DNA from 3 places in the Photobacterium sp. 1_MG-2023 genome. Region 3 is predicted to be linked to each of the others. Evidence: riboswitches for the same ligand, from Rfam matches in the RefSeq annotation. Region 3 holds a riboswitch; each other region holds the start of a gene.
The links. A riboswitch is a leader RNA that binds a small molecule or an ion and turns the genes downstream of it on or off. The one in region 3 is predicted to bind thiamine pyrophosphate.
Positions count from the first base shown of each region.

Region 1: it holds a riboswitch for thiamine pyrophosphate, as region 3 does, so the genes downstream of both, thiB (thiamine ABC transporter substrate binding subunit) here and thiC (phosphomethylpyrimidine synthase ThiC) in region 3, are expected to answer to the same signal.
Region 2: it holds a riboswitch for thiamine pyrophosphate, as region 3 does, so the genes downstream of both, thiD (bifunctional hydroxymethylpyrimidine kinase/phosphomethylpyrimidine kinase) here and thiC (phosphomethylpyrimidine synthase ThiC) in region 3, are expected to answer to the same signal.

Region 1 covers NZ_JAUORR010000018.1:37,232-41,441, forward strand. The annotation lists gene leuC (3-isopropylmalate dehydratase large subunit) at 1-724, shown strand, start outside; gene leuD (3-isopropylmalate dehydratase small subunit) at 743-1,345, shown strand; gene Q4579_RS15445 (DUF547 domain-containing protein) at 1,471-2,271, shown strand; TPP riboswitch at 2,365-2,486, shown strand; gene thiB (thiamine ABC transporter substrate binding subunit) at 2,621-3,577, shown strand; gene thiP (thiamine/thiamine pyrophosphate ABC transporter permease ThiP) at 3,615-4,210, shown strand, end outside.
Region 2 covers NZ_JAUORR010000010.1:87,889-92,098, reverse strand. The annotation lists gene Q4579_RS10895 (family 20 glycosylhydrolase) at 1-739, shown strand, start outside; gene Q4579_RS10890 (VOC family protein) at 802-1,158, opposite strand; TPP riboswitch at 1,341-1,438, shown strand; gene thiD (bifunctional hydroxymethylpyrimidine kinase/phosphomethylpyrimidine kinase) at 1,537-2,418, shown strand; gene Q4579_RS10880 (ABC transporter ATP-binding protein) at 2,436-3,206, shown strand; gene Q4579_RS10875 (ABC transporter permease) at 3,193-4,029, shown strand; gene Q4579_RS10870 (ABC transporter substrate-binding protein) at 4,052-4,210, shown strand, end outside.
Region 3 covers NZ_JAUORR010000027.1:1-4,210, forward strand. The annotation lists tRNA gene Q4579_RS18635 (tRNA-Trp) at 271-347, shown strand; gene crcB (fluoride efflux transporter CrcB) at 539-922, opposite strand; gene Q4579_RS18645 (universal stress protein) at 1,029-1,451, shown strand; TPP riboswitch at 1,509-1,606, shown strand; gene thiC (phosphomethylpyrimidine synthase ThiC) at 1,732-3,660, shown strand; gene thiE (thiamine phosphate synthase) at 3,657-4,210, shown strand, end outside.

The DNA.
Region 1 (4,210 bases), on a different contig from region 3:
CGCGCCGGATCAAACTACCTTTGATTACATCAAGGACCGCAAATTTGCCCCGACCGGTGCCGATTTCGACGCCGCCGTGGCCTACTGGCAAACCCTGAAATCAGATCCGGATGCCCAGTTCGACAAAGTGGTGACGCTGGATGCACAAAGCATCAAACCTCAAGTCACCTGGGGCACCAACCCGGGACAAGTGATTGCTGTCGATGCACCGATTCCGGCACCGGAAAGCTTCAGCGATCCGGTCGAGCGTGCTTCTGCATCCAAAGCGCTGGCATATATGGGTCTGGAAGCCGGGAAAAAGCTGGCTGATTTTCCGGTTGATAAAGTTTTCATTGGTTCCTGTACCAACTCTCGCATCGAAGATATGCGGGCCGCGGCCGCCGTCGCGAAAGGGCGCAAAGTTGCAGCCAATGTTCAGGCGCTGGTCGTCCCGGGTTCTGAACAGGTGAAAGCGCAGGCGGAAAAAGAAGGGTTGGATAAAATCTTCATCGAAGCCGGTTTTGAATGGCGTCTGCCGGGTTGCTCCATGTGTCTGGCCATGAACAACGACCGCTTGGGTCCCGGGGAGCGCTGCGCGTCCACCAGTAACCGGAACTTTGAAGGTCGTCAGGGCCGTGATGGCCGGACTCATCTGGTCAGCCCAGCCATGGCAGCTGCTGCCGCCTGTGCAGGTCACTTCGTGGATATCCGCGAGCTGGATCCAAAAACCGTCGCCACCGCCTAACAGAGAAGGAAGAAAACCATGGCAGGAATCAAACAACATACCGGACTGGTGGTGCCGCTGGATGCCGCAAACGTCGACACCGACGCCATCATTCCGAAACAGTTTTTACAGAAAGTAAACCGGATTGGGTTTGGTAAACATTTGTTTCATGACTGGCGATTTCTGGACGATGCCGGTGAGCAGCCGAATCCGGAATTCGTGCTGAACGACCCGCGTTATCAGGGGGCAAGCATTTTGCTGGCCCGTGAAAACTTCGGCTGCGGGTCCTCTCGTGAGCACGCCCCGTGGTCGCTGGCAGATTACGGGATTAAAGTCATGATCGCGCCGAGCTTTGCCGACATTTTCTACGGCAACTCGATCAACAACCAGATGGTCCCGGTTCGCCTGACCGAAGCTGAAGTCGATGAACTGTTCCAGTATGTCGAAGCCAATGAAGGCGCGGAGATCACAGTCGATCTGGAAACCATGACGGTCACCGCCAATGGCAAATCGTATTCGTTTGAAATCGACGCGTTCCGCCGCCACTGCCTGCTGAACGGTCTGGACAACATCGGGCTGACATTGCAGCACGAAGATAAAATCGCAGATTATGAAAGCAAGATCCCGGCATTTCTGGCCTGATCGCCCATCTTTCTGATTGACTCTGGCACCCTGCTTCGGCAGGGTGTTTTTTTACCCCCAGATATCAGAAAGAATCCGTGCGCATCACGGTCTGTTGGGTATCGCTCACAGACATAGGTGTTCCCATGCTTCTTCGCAAGCTATCTGTTCCCACATTCCTCTTACTGAGTTTTCTCAGCCTGAGTTTCCCGGCTTTCGCCGCCCCCAAGGCTGATCTCTGGCCATTCTGGCAAGCCACTCAAACCCGGAGTACAACGACAGTTGATCATGCCGCATGGCAACACCTGCTGGATCATTATCTGGTTGTGGCACCGCAGCAAACCCGTTTCCGTTATGCCGCCGTGACAACAGCCGATAAAGTCGTGCTGAACGATTATCTGGACACCCTGACGGCGCAAGATCCACGCCAGCTGAACCGAAATGAGCAGTTTGCTTACTGGGTCAACCTCTACAACGCACTGACGGTGAAGGTGATTCTGGACAACTATCCGATCAGTTCAATCACCAAACTGGGCGGATTTCTCAGCTTCGGTCCCTGGGATGAAAAGCTGATCACCATTGATGGGAAGCAACTGTCGCTGAACGATATCGAACACAGAATTCTGCGGCCGATCTGGCAGGACAAACGCATTCATTATGTTGTGAACTGTGCCAGTCTGGGGTGTCCGGATCTGCAACCGGAAGCAATGAACGCCAGCAATCTCAACGCGCAGCTCGAAGCCGCTGCCACGCGCTTCATCAACAGCCCTAAAGGTGTTCAGGAATCCGGCGGCAAAGTCCGATTATCCTCGATTTATGACTGGTATCAGTCTGACTTCGGCGCCCTGCCAGACTTACAGCAGCACCTGAACCAGTATCGTGAACAGCCCGTCACCCTGAACAAACCCGTCTATGACTACGACTGGCGGCTCAACGAAGCTCGCTGATCCCGCAAGATACTTTGTCTGACCTTGGGTCAAAGCTTTGGCCAGACGCAGCATTGTGGCTGGCAAAGGTGCGCAGCCCCGTTTACAATGAGAGCCGTTCTCATGGGGAGTCATCCGACTGAGATCGTGTTGTTCACCCGTCACAGGAGAATACACGGGACCCATCGAACCTGAACCAGGTCATGCTGGCGTAGGAATTGAGAAACGGAAAGCACCGCTTTGCATCTTGCCGGGCCTTTCCGGGACACACCGCTCACTCGACGCCGCGCCTTCTTGAAGAAATTGGAATTCCCTGCCCGTCAGGACTCAGGAGCGCTTTGTGAAACACCTCATTACAGCTTTACCTTTCATGGTTGCGGCAACTTCAGCGGCCGCCGCACAACCCACCTTAACCGTGTATACCTACAGTTCGTTTACTGCCGACTGGGGACCAGGACCGGCCATTGAAAAAGCATTCGAAAAAGAATGTGGTTGCGACCTGCAGTTTGTCGCGCTGGATGATGGCGTCTCCATCCTCAACCGAGTTCGCCTGGAAGGCAAAGGGACCAAAGCAGATGTTCTGCTGGGTCTGGACAACAACCTGATGACCGAGGCTAAGAAAACCGGTCTGCTGGCCACCAGCACCACAGATACTTCAGCCGTGACCATTCCGGGTGGCTGGAAAGACGATACCTTTGTCCCTTTTGATTACGGTTATTTCGCCTTCATCTACGACAGCGAAAAACTGAAAAATCCCCCCAGCAGCCTGAAAGAGCTGGTGACACGCGACGATCTGAACCTGATTTATCAGGATCCACGCACCTCTACGCCGGGTCAGGGTCTGATGCTGTGGGTGAAATCCGTTTATGGTGATCAGGCGACCCAAGCCTGGCAACAACTGGCGAAGAAAACCGTCACCGTCACCAAAGGCTGGTCTGAGGCCTATAACATGTTCCTCAATGGTGAGACGGATCTGGTGCTCTCGTATACCACTTCACCGGCGTATCATCTGATTGCCGAGAATGAAGGCAAGTATAAAGCTGCCAATTTCAGCGAAGGACACTATATGCAGGTTGAAGTCGCAGCCAAGCTGAAAAACACCCAAAACAACGCGCTGGCCGATCAGTTCCTGAACTTTATTCTGACGCCTGGATTCCAGTCCGTGATCCCGACAGGCAACTGGATGTATCCGGTGACCGATGAAGCCCTGCCGGAAGGTTTCAGCACGCTGACGCGTCCGGCCAAAGCACTGGAGTTCAGCGCAGATGAAGTCGCCAAAGAACGCAAAGCCTGGGTCCGCGAATGGCAAACCGCACTGACACAGTAATCGTATAGGTTTTCTCTTGTTACTCTCCCGTTCCAGCCTGCCCGGCGTGATGAGTGCCGGGCTGATTCTGCTTCTCGTCGGCGGGGCGCTCAGCGCCCTGCTCGGACAAGCCACGGAATTACACCCACTGGCCCTCTGGCAGGATCCCTATCTGCGCCATGTCACCGCGTTCAGCTTCAAACAAGCACTGCTCTCGACTCTGCTGAGCCTCATCCCTGCCATCCCAGTGGCTTATGCCCTGTCGCGGCGGCGGTTTCCGGGCCGGTCCCTGCTATTGCGACTGTTCGCGATGACCGTGGTGCTGCCGGTACTGGTGGCTGTATTTGGCTTGCTGGCGATTTACGGCAACAGCGGCCTGCTGGCACAAGGATTGGCCGGGCTGGAGATGAAACTCCCGTTCAGTATTTATGGTCTGAACGGGATTTTGCTGGCGCACGTCTTTCTGAATCTGCCGCTGGCCTGCCGGTTACTCCTGCAAAGTCTGGAAGGCATTCCGGCGGAGCAGCATCAGCTTGCTGCGCATCTGGGAATGAAAGGCTGGCCGCTGTTCCGGCTGGTTGCCTGGCCCCGGTTGCGCCAGCAGTTGCCGCAGGTGGCAGGGCTGGTCTTTATGCTGTGCTTCACCAGTTTCGC
Region 2 (4,210 bases), on a different contig from region 3:
GCAAAACATCTGGGAATGGGGCGTCGCAGATCGCGCTTATAATCTGGCCAACAACGATTATAAAGTCGTCTATAACCATGCCTCTCATCTGTATTTCGACCACCCGTACGAGCCCGATCCAAACGAGCGCGGCTACTACTGGGCACCGCGGTTTACTGATACCCGGAAAACCTTTGGCTATATGCCGGATGATGTCTTTGCCAATGCAGACTTCACCCGTGCCGGTGCACCAATTACAAAAGAAGAAGTTGTGGCTTCTGCTGGTGTGAAAAAACTCCTGAAGCCTGAAAATGTACTCGGTCTTCAGGGCTCTCTGTGGGCGGAAACGGTGCGTACGGAAGATCAGTTTGAAGGCATGACCTTCCCGCGTGTGCTGGGTCTGGCTGAACGTGCCTGGCATACAGCGAGTTGGGAAGCCAACGATAATGCTGGTATTCCGGCCGATGAAGCAGCACGGAACAGCGACTACAATCACTTCGCCAACCTGCTGGGCCAGAAAGTTCTGCCGAAACTGGAACAGGCTGGTATTGCTTTCAACCTGCCAGTACCTGGTGGTGTGATTGAAAATGGCGTGCTCAAAGCAAATACCACGTTCCCAGGACTGACCATTGAGTTCTCGGCCGATCAAGGCGCAAGCTGGCAAACCTTTGATGTCCTGAACCCACCCGCAGCTTCGGCCGGTGTTCAGATCAGAACGGTTTCCGGCCAGCGGACCAGCCGTGTTGCAACGGTAAATTAATCTGGCAATCCATGAATCAAAGAGCTCCGGGCAGGAGCTCTTTTCATTTCATAGAGCATCATTTATCGGGGTTCTGCCCACACTGCAAATTCATTCCCGCTGGGCTCGGTAAAATGGAAGCGCCTTCCGCCGGGAAAATCAAAAATGGGCCGGATAATCTGACCACCAGCTGCAATGACTTGCTGCTCAGTCGCCTCCAGGTCATCACTGAACAACACAATGAGCGCCGCCCCTTGCGAGGCATCCGATTTCAAAGGCGCAGCATAAAATCCGCCATCCAGCCCCTGATCAGAAAACGCGGTATATTCGTCACCGTAATCTGTAAACGACCAGCCAAAAACCGACTGAAAAAAATCTTTTGTTTTCTGAATATCGCGGGCAGGAAACTCTACATAATTAATTTTATGGTGAATATTCACAAGCTTGCTCCGGTTTAATTGGGTTACCGATATCATAGGCTGAAATCACCAGGAATAAATCACTCAGACAAATTTCGCGTAATTCTTTTGCTTTCATGGAAAAAACAAGGTTAGAATGGCCGCGCGATAACAAGCTTGAGAGATTATTCTTCAGCGTCACAACCGTTATCAGAGAATCAAAGTAACGTTAGTCGGGGAGCCGGAAGGCTGAGACCACATTGTGGGACCCGTTGAACCTGATCCAGTTAGCACTGGCGGAGGGAACTAGCAGATAGCCTGCCACCGAAACTGCCAATAACATGGTCCTTTCGAATCGGCTCACTGGCGACTGTACGTCACCCCTGCCCATCAAACTGGTATTGATGCAAAGGGAAGCAGATGAACAAGCCAGCACAAAGCCAACACTCTTCGAACTGCAACACAACGCCTATCGTTCTGACAATCGCCGGATCCGACAGTGGTGGCGGCGCTGGTATACAGGCCGATATCAAAGCGATTTCCGCGACGGGTGGATATGCGTGCTCTGTCATCACAGCCCTGACCGCCCAAAATACGCTGGGAGTTACCGACATCTTTCCTGTCTCTCCTGATTTTATTGAAGCGCAATTAGATGCAGTTTTTAGTGATCTGAATGTCAAAGCAGTCAAAATTGGGATGCTCAGTGACGCCGGTGTCATTGAGGCGGTGGCCCGAAAACTACGCCAGTACCAGCCCGAACACATCGTGCTTGATCCAGTGATGGTGGCCACCAGCGGTGATCTGCTGCTGGAAACCAAAGCCATCACGACGCTGAAATCTGAACTTCTGCCTTTAGCAACCCTCATCACCCCCAATTTACCGGAGGCGATTGCGCTCACCAGGTCAGATAATCATGCGGCACCAGTTCCCTCTGTTGACTCAAGTGACAGAGAGACAATCATTGCACAATTACAATCACTCAATACCGAGGCAGTGCTACTCAAGGGCGGTCACTGGGAAACCGAAAGCCAGAGCACGGATTACCTGCTCACCAAAAGTGACACTGTCACCTTCAGTGCCCAGCGCATTCAGACCCAAAACACCCATGGCACGGGCTGCACATTATCTGCTGCAATTGCCTCTTATCTCGCTCAGGGATACACACTCACCGGTGCCGTCGCAGAAGCGAAAAACTACCTGACTTTAGCGCTGAAATTTGCCGACCAGTTAAAGATTGGTCAGGGTCATGGCCCGGTCCATCATTTTCATGCATTTCAACCGCAATCCGGGGATCTTGCATGATCACGCAGGCGAGCCAAATGAACCGAGAAATACAGGGACCTGGCGTGCATTTGTCTGAGGTCAATCTTCATTTCCCGAATGCCTCCAGCCCTTTGTTCGAGCAACTGTCTTTGACCTTGTCTCCCGGCCAGTGGCACTGCATTCTTGGTCAGAGCGGCTGCGGAAAAACGACTTTACTGAGGCTTCTGGCCAATCTGTTGCCAGAAGATGTTCAGTACCGCGGACAGGTCACAACGTTTGACGGCAACCCGGTCAGCCCGCAGATCGCTTACATGGCGCAGCAAGATCTACTGCTGCCCTGGCTGAACGTGATGGATAACGTCTGTTTCAGTTATCGACTCCGGTATCGAAAAGTGAATCCCCAAACTCAGACACGTGCCATGCACTTGCTGGCACAGGTCGGGTTAGCTGATTATGCGCAAGCCAGCCCGTCCCAGCTCTCCGGCGGAATGCGCCAACGCGTCGCTTTAGTCCGGACACTGATGCAGGAAAAACCCATTGTCATCATGGATGAGCCATTTTCAGCACTGGATGCCGTCACGCGCTACAAACTTCAGGAGCTGGCCGCAGAACTCCTGCAGAACCGGACCGTGCTCCTGATTACACATGACCCGCAAGAAGCGCTGCGGCTGGGTCATCATCTGTTTTTGATGCAGGGGAAACCAGCCCGTCTTACCGCCTTCGGGGCACCTGAGGGAGAAATTCCCAGGCCCATCAACGCAGTCATGGCAGATGCACAACACCAATTGATGACAAAGCTGGCCGTGATGGGAAATGAAGATGACTAAATTGATCACGCAGGCTCCCATCGGACAACCTCGTTCATTTGTCAAAACCACTGGCGGGCTGTTGCAGCATCCGGCGTTCCGGGTTGTCATCACGCTGCTGATACTCGGATTGGCTTGGCAGGCGGTTGTGGTGATGTTTCAATTGCCGGGATTTATCCTGCCCGAGCCTCTGGCAGTCTTCAACAAACTGATTCAACGGCACGATGTTCTGTTCCGGCATGCCTGGGTGACGGCCACTGAGATTTTTTTGGGGCTGCTCACCGGGCTCACTTTCGGCCTGTTTTGTGCCCTGTTGATGTTACTGTTTACGCCGGTACGACGCTGGTTGCTACCCGTATTAATTGCCAGCCAGGCTATACCTGTCTTTGCGCTGGCACCGATTCTGATGCTTTGGCTGGGCTACGGCATTGCATCCAAAGTTGTTATGGCTGCCATCATCATCTTTTTCCCGGTCACCACTTGCTGTTTTGACGGATTACGCCACACCCCGCAGGGGTATCTGGACTTAGCCAAAACCATGAATGCCACCCGTTGGCAAATCCTCTGGCATATCCGATTACCTGCAGCCCTACCCGCACTGGCATCCGGGATTCGCGTCGCGGTTGTTGTCGCGCCAATTGGTGCCGTAGTTGGCGAATGGGTTGGAGCCAGCGAAGGATTGGGCTACCTGATGCTGCAGGCAAATGCCCGGATGATGATTGACGAAATGTTTGCCGCCTTGCTGGTCCTGGCCGGGTTATCCGTCGCACTGTACTTCATCACAGATGCACTCTTAAAAAAAGCCATCCCTTGGTTGTCTGAAAACAGCCAGTCTGACTCTTAATTCATTTACAAAGGAAATTCACATGACTAATTTCCCGGCGCGTACTGCGCTCGCGATTGCCGTATCTGCAACCAGCTTTCAGCTTCAGGCTAAAGAACTGACGCTGATGCTGGACTGGTTTGTCAATCCAAACCATGGCCCAATCATTATTGCGAAAGAAAACGGTTTATTTCAAGAACAA
Region 3 (4,210 bases):
GTTGGTTAGAATACCGGCCTGTCACGCCGGGGGTCGCGGGTTCGAGTCCCGTCCGCTCCGCCACTTCTTAGAAGCCCTTGACTAGGCGTCCCCGTCGAAAGACTGGGGCTTTTTTGTATCAGGACTTCCGAAAAGTACTGCGGACCGGAATGCTGGATTGAAAGCGACGTCAAGCTGCTGTTTTTATAAGCGCTTGATAAAGCAATGAATCATTTTCAGGATCTAGGGCTGGTAATTCTCGTCAAGCTGTATACAATACTCATCACTTCTAGGGGATTAGTTCAGTCCGGTAGAACGTCGGTCTCCAAAACCGAATGTCGGCGGTTCGAATCCGTCATCCCCTGCCAAATTTAAAAGCCTCGTCTCCGGACGGGGCTTTGTCGTTTCTGATATTCAGCGCGTTGCGCTGATGTCGGCGGCTGGAGCGCCAGCCCGCTGGAACGCCAGTCCGATCGTCCGTCATCCCCTGCGAAGTGAAGCCCGTTTCTGAACGAGGTCGATGTCGTGTGTCCTCGGCGTTACAAGGCAATCAGCAGCATTATCCACGCTGGAGCAACTGATACCCCAGAAAACAGGCAAGCAGGCTCAGGGCGACATTGAGCAGTATATTCAGTCCAGCTTTCATCAGAGCGCCTTGTTGAAGCAGAATCAGGTTGTCCATTGAAAAGGTGGAAAAGGTCGTGAGTGCACCCAGAAAGCCCAGACCGATCAGCGGCCGCCACGGGGTTGCAGCAATCCAGCCTTGGTTCAGCGCAGACATCAGAGCACCCATGATCAGGGAGCCGATCACATTGACCGCCAGTGTGCCGTAAGGAAATCCCCGTCCGAACAGGACTACGCAGAGCTCAGCAATGAGGTAACGGCTGCAGGCACCGAAAGCACCGCCTGCGGCAATGAAACTCAGCGTCATCAATTGATTCATAGGTTTTCTCTGACAATAAAATGTTCAGCCATACTAATAGCATGAAATGGAGCCCATGTTGAATGCCTGAAAGCAGGTAAAAAAGAATGATGGTGAAGGAGATCTGATGAGGCTGTATAAGAGCGTATTGCTGGCGGTGAATCCGGATCATCCGCAGGCGAAACAGCAGGTGGTGAAAGCCGGTGTGATTGCCTCACATCATCAGGCGGATTACTTTCTGGGCTATGTCGAACCAGGTGTCGGGGAGGTCAGTTTTCTGGATATAGAATTACAACTGGAAGAAGCACACAACGCACAGCAGCAAAAACGGATGAAACAACTGTCTGGGCTGGCGCAGCATTCACCGCAACCTGTTCGGGCGATTCATCTGGCAGATGGTGATATCGCAGCACAAATCACAAAGCTGGCCCATCAGGTGAAGGCTGAACTGGTGATTATTGGCCGTACCCGGCACGAGATACTCTGGTTGAACGATCTTCATCATCATCTGGCTCAGAAGCTCGACTGCGATCTGCTGGTGATCCGCTGAGTGGATAAAACATCAGCTGCTGCTTGCTGGAAGCCGCTGTCTTGCATATACTCGTTGCTCAACTTGTCGGAGTGCCAACTGGCTGAGACCGCATCGCGGGATCCGTTGAACCTGATCAGATTAGTATCTGCGAAGGGAACAAGAGAAAAATCTTCTGCCTTGCTATCTTTTCGTGATAGCAGCTGTATCAGACGATGCGACACGCCCTACTTGTGTCTGCCTCTTGTTTACGCGCCCATCCGCCAAGCAACTTCCCTGAAATGGATAAAAGGAAATTGCTATGTCGAGTCGCAAACAAGCGAGACTGGAAGCGAAACAATTCATTGATTCTCTCACCACCCAAGCCTATCCCAATTCACGAAAAATCTATGTAATCGGCAGCCGGGACGATATCCGTGTCGGCATGCGGGAAATTTCTCAGGCTGATTCATTAGTCGGTGGTGATAAAAATAACCCCATCTTTGAACCGAATGAGCCGATTCGTGTCTACGACACCTCCGGCTTTTATACCGACCCTGCACAGGCCATTGATATCTATCAGGGCTTGCCGAAACTTCGTGAATCCTGGATTGAAGAACGAAGCGATACCGAACTGCTGGATGAGCTGAGTTCAGCGTACACCAAAGAACGTCTGGCGGATGACACGTTGGATGAGCTTCGTTTTTCGCATCGTGCCCGCGTCCGTCGCGCTCAGACAGGTCAGTGTGTGACACAGATGCATTATGCCCGCCAGGGGATCATCACACCGGAAATGGAATATATCGCAATTCGCGAAAATATGGGTCGCGCCCGTTACCGGGATGAGGTCCTCAATCAGCAGCACCCGGGACAAAGCTTCGGGGCCAACCTGCCTAAAGACATTACCCCTGAATTTGTACGTAAAGAAGTTGCCGAAGGTCGGGCGATTATTCCATCGAACATCAACCACCCGGAGTCTGAGCCGATGATTATCGGCCGGAACTTTCTGGTGAAAGTGAATGCCAACATCGGTAACTCTGCGGTGACGTCTTCCATTGAAGAAGAAGTAGAGAAGCTGGTCTGGTCGACCCGTTGGGGCGGCGATACCGTGATGGATCTGTCGACCGGACGTAATATCCACGAAACGCGAGAGTGGATCATTCGCAACAGTCCGGTGCCTATCGGCACGGTGCCCATGTATCAGGCGCTGGAGAAAGTGAACGGTATTGCCGAGAACCTGACCTGGGAAGTGTTCCGCGATACTTTGCTGGAGCAAGCAGAACAGGGCGTCGACTATTTCACCATTCATGCCGGTGTCTTGCTGCGGTTTGTACCGATGACAGCGAAACGTGTCACGGGCATCGTATCCCGTGGGGGCTCCATCATGGCGAAATGGTGCCTGGCCCATCACAAAGAAAGCTTCCTGTATGAGCATTTCCGCGAGATTTGCGAGATCTGTGCCCAGTACGATATTTCCCTGTCACTCGGCGATGGTCTGCGTCCGGGCTCGGTGGCCGATGCGAACGATGAAGCGCAGTTCAGTGAACTTCGAACTTTGGGTGAGCTGACCAAAATTGCGTGGGAATACGATGTTCAGGTGATGATTGAAGGGCCGGGGCATGTCCCGATGCATCTGATCAAAGAGAACATGGAAGAGCAGCTCAAACACTGCGATGAAGCGCCTTTCTACACTCTGGGCCCGCTGACCACGGATATTGCACCGGGTTATGACCACATCACTTCGGGGATCGGCGCGGCCATGATTGGCTGGTATGGCTGTGCCATGTTGTGCTACGTCACGCCGAAGGAGCACTTAGGTCTGCCCAATAAGGATGACGTCAAAACCGGCCTGATCACCTACAAACTCTGTGCGCATGCTGCGGATCTGGCGAAAGGCCATCCGGGGGCACAGGTACGTGACAATGCGCTGTCTAAGGCGCGGTTCGAGTTCCGCTGGGAAGATCAGTTCAATCTGGGCCTCGACCCGGATACTGCCCGTGCTTATCACGATGAAACGCTGCCGCAGGAATCCGGCAAAGTCGCGCATTTTTGCTCGATGTGCGGTCCGAAATTCTGTTCGATGAAAATCTCTCAGGAAGTGCGCGAGTACGCCAAAGCGAATGAAGAAGCGCTGGTGATTCAGATGCTTGAGGATCCGCTGGAAGGGATGCGTCAGAAGGCTGAGGAATTCCGTGAGAAAGGCAGCGAGCTGTATCATCAGGCAAAAAACCATGAGGCGGAACAGGCATGAGTGGTGATGTAAAACAGGGATTTCCTGCGATGGAGGGCGGCATCGGGCCGCTCTATCCCGTGGTGGATGATGTTCGCTGGATTGCTCAGTTGTTGCCGTTAGGGGTGAAAACCGTTCAGCTACGCATCAAGGAGCCGGCGCATCCTGAACTGGAAGCACAAATCGTTGAGGCCATCCGTCTGGGACGGGCGTATCAGGCGCAGGTGTTTATCAATGATTACTGGCAGCTTGCTCTGAGGCACGGTGCGTATGGTGTGCATCTGGGACAGGATGATCTGGATATTGCTGATTTGGATGCATTGCGGGCTGCCGGGATCCGTCTGGGCGTTTCAACCCGCACCGCAACAGAGCTTCAGCGTGGTATGGCGATCGCACCCAGTTATGTGGCGATTGGCCATATTTTCCCGACCCCGACCAAAGAGATGCCGACCCCGCCGCAAGGCGTTGCGCAGTTATCAGAACATCTGGCGACCGTTGGGGGCCGATTCCCGACCGTTGCGATTGGCGGCATTGACCTGACCAATGTCGATGCAGTCTGGCAGACCGGCGT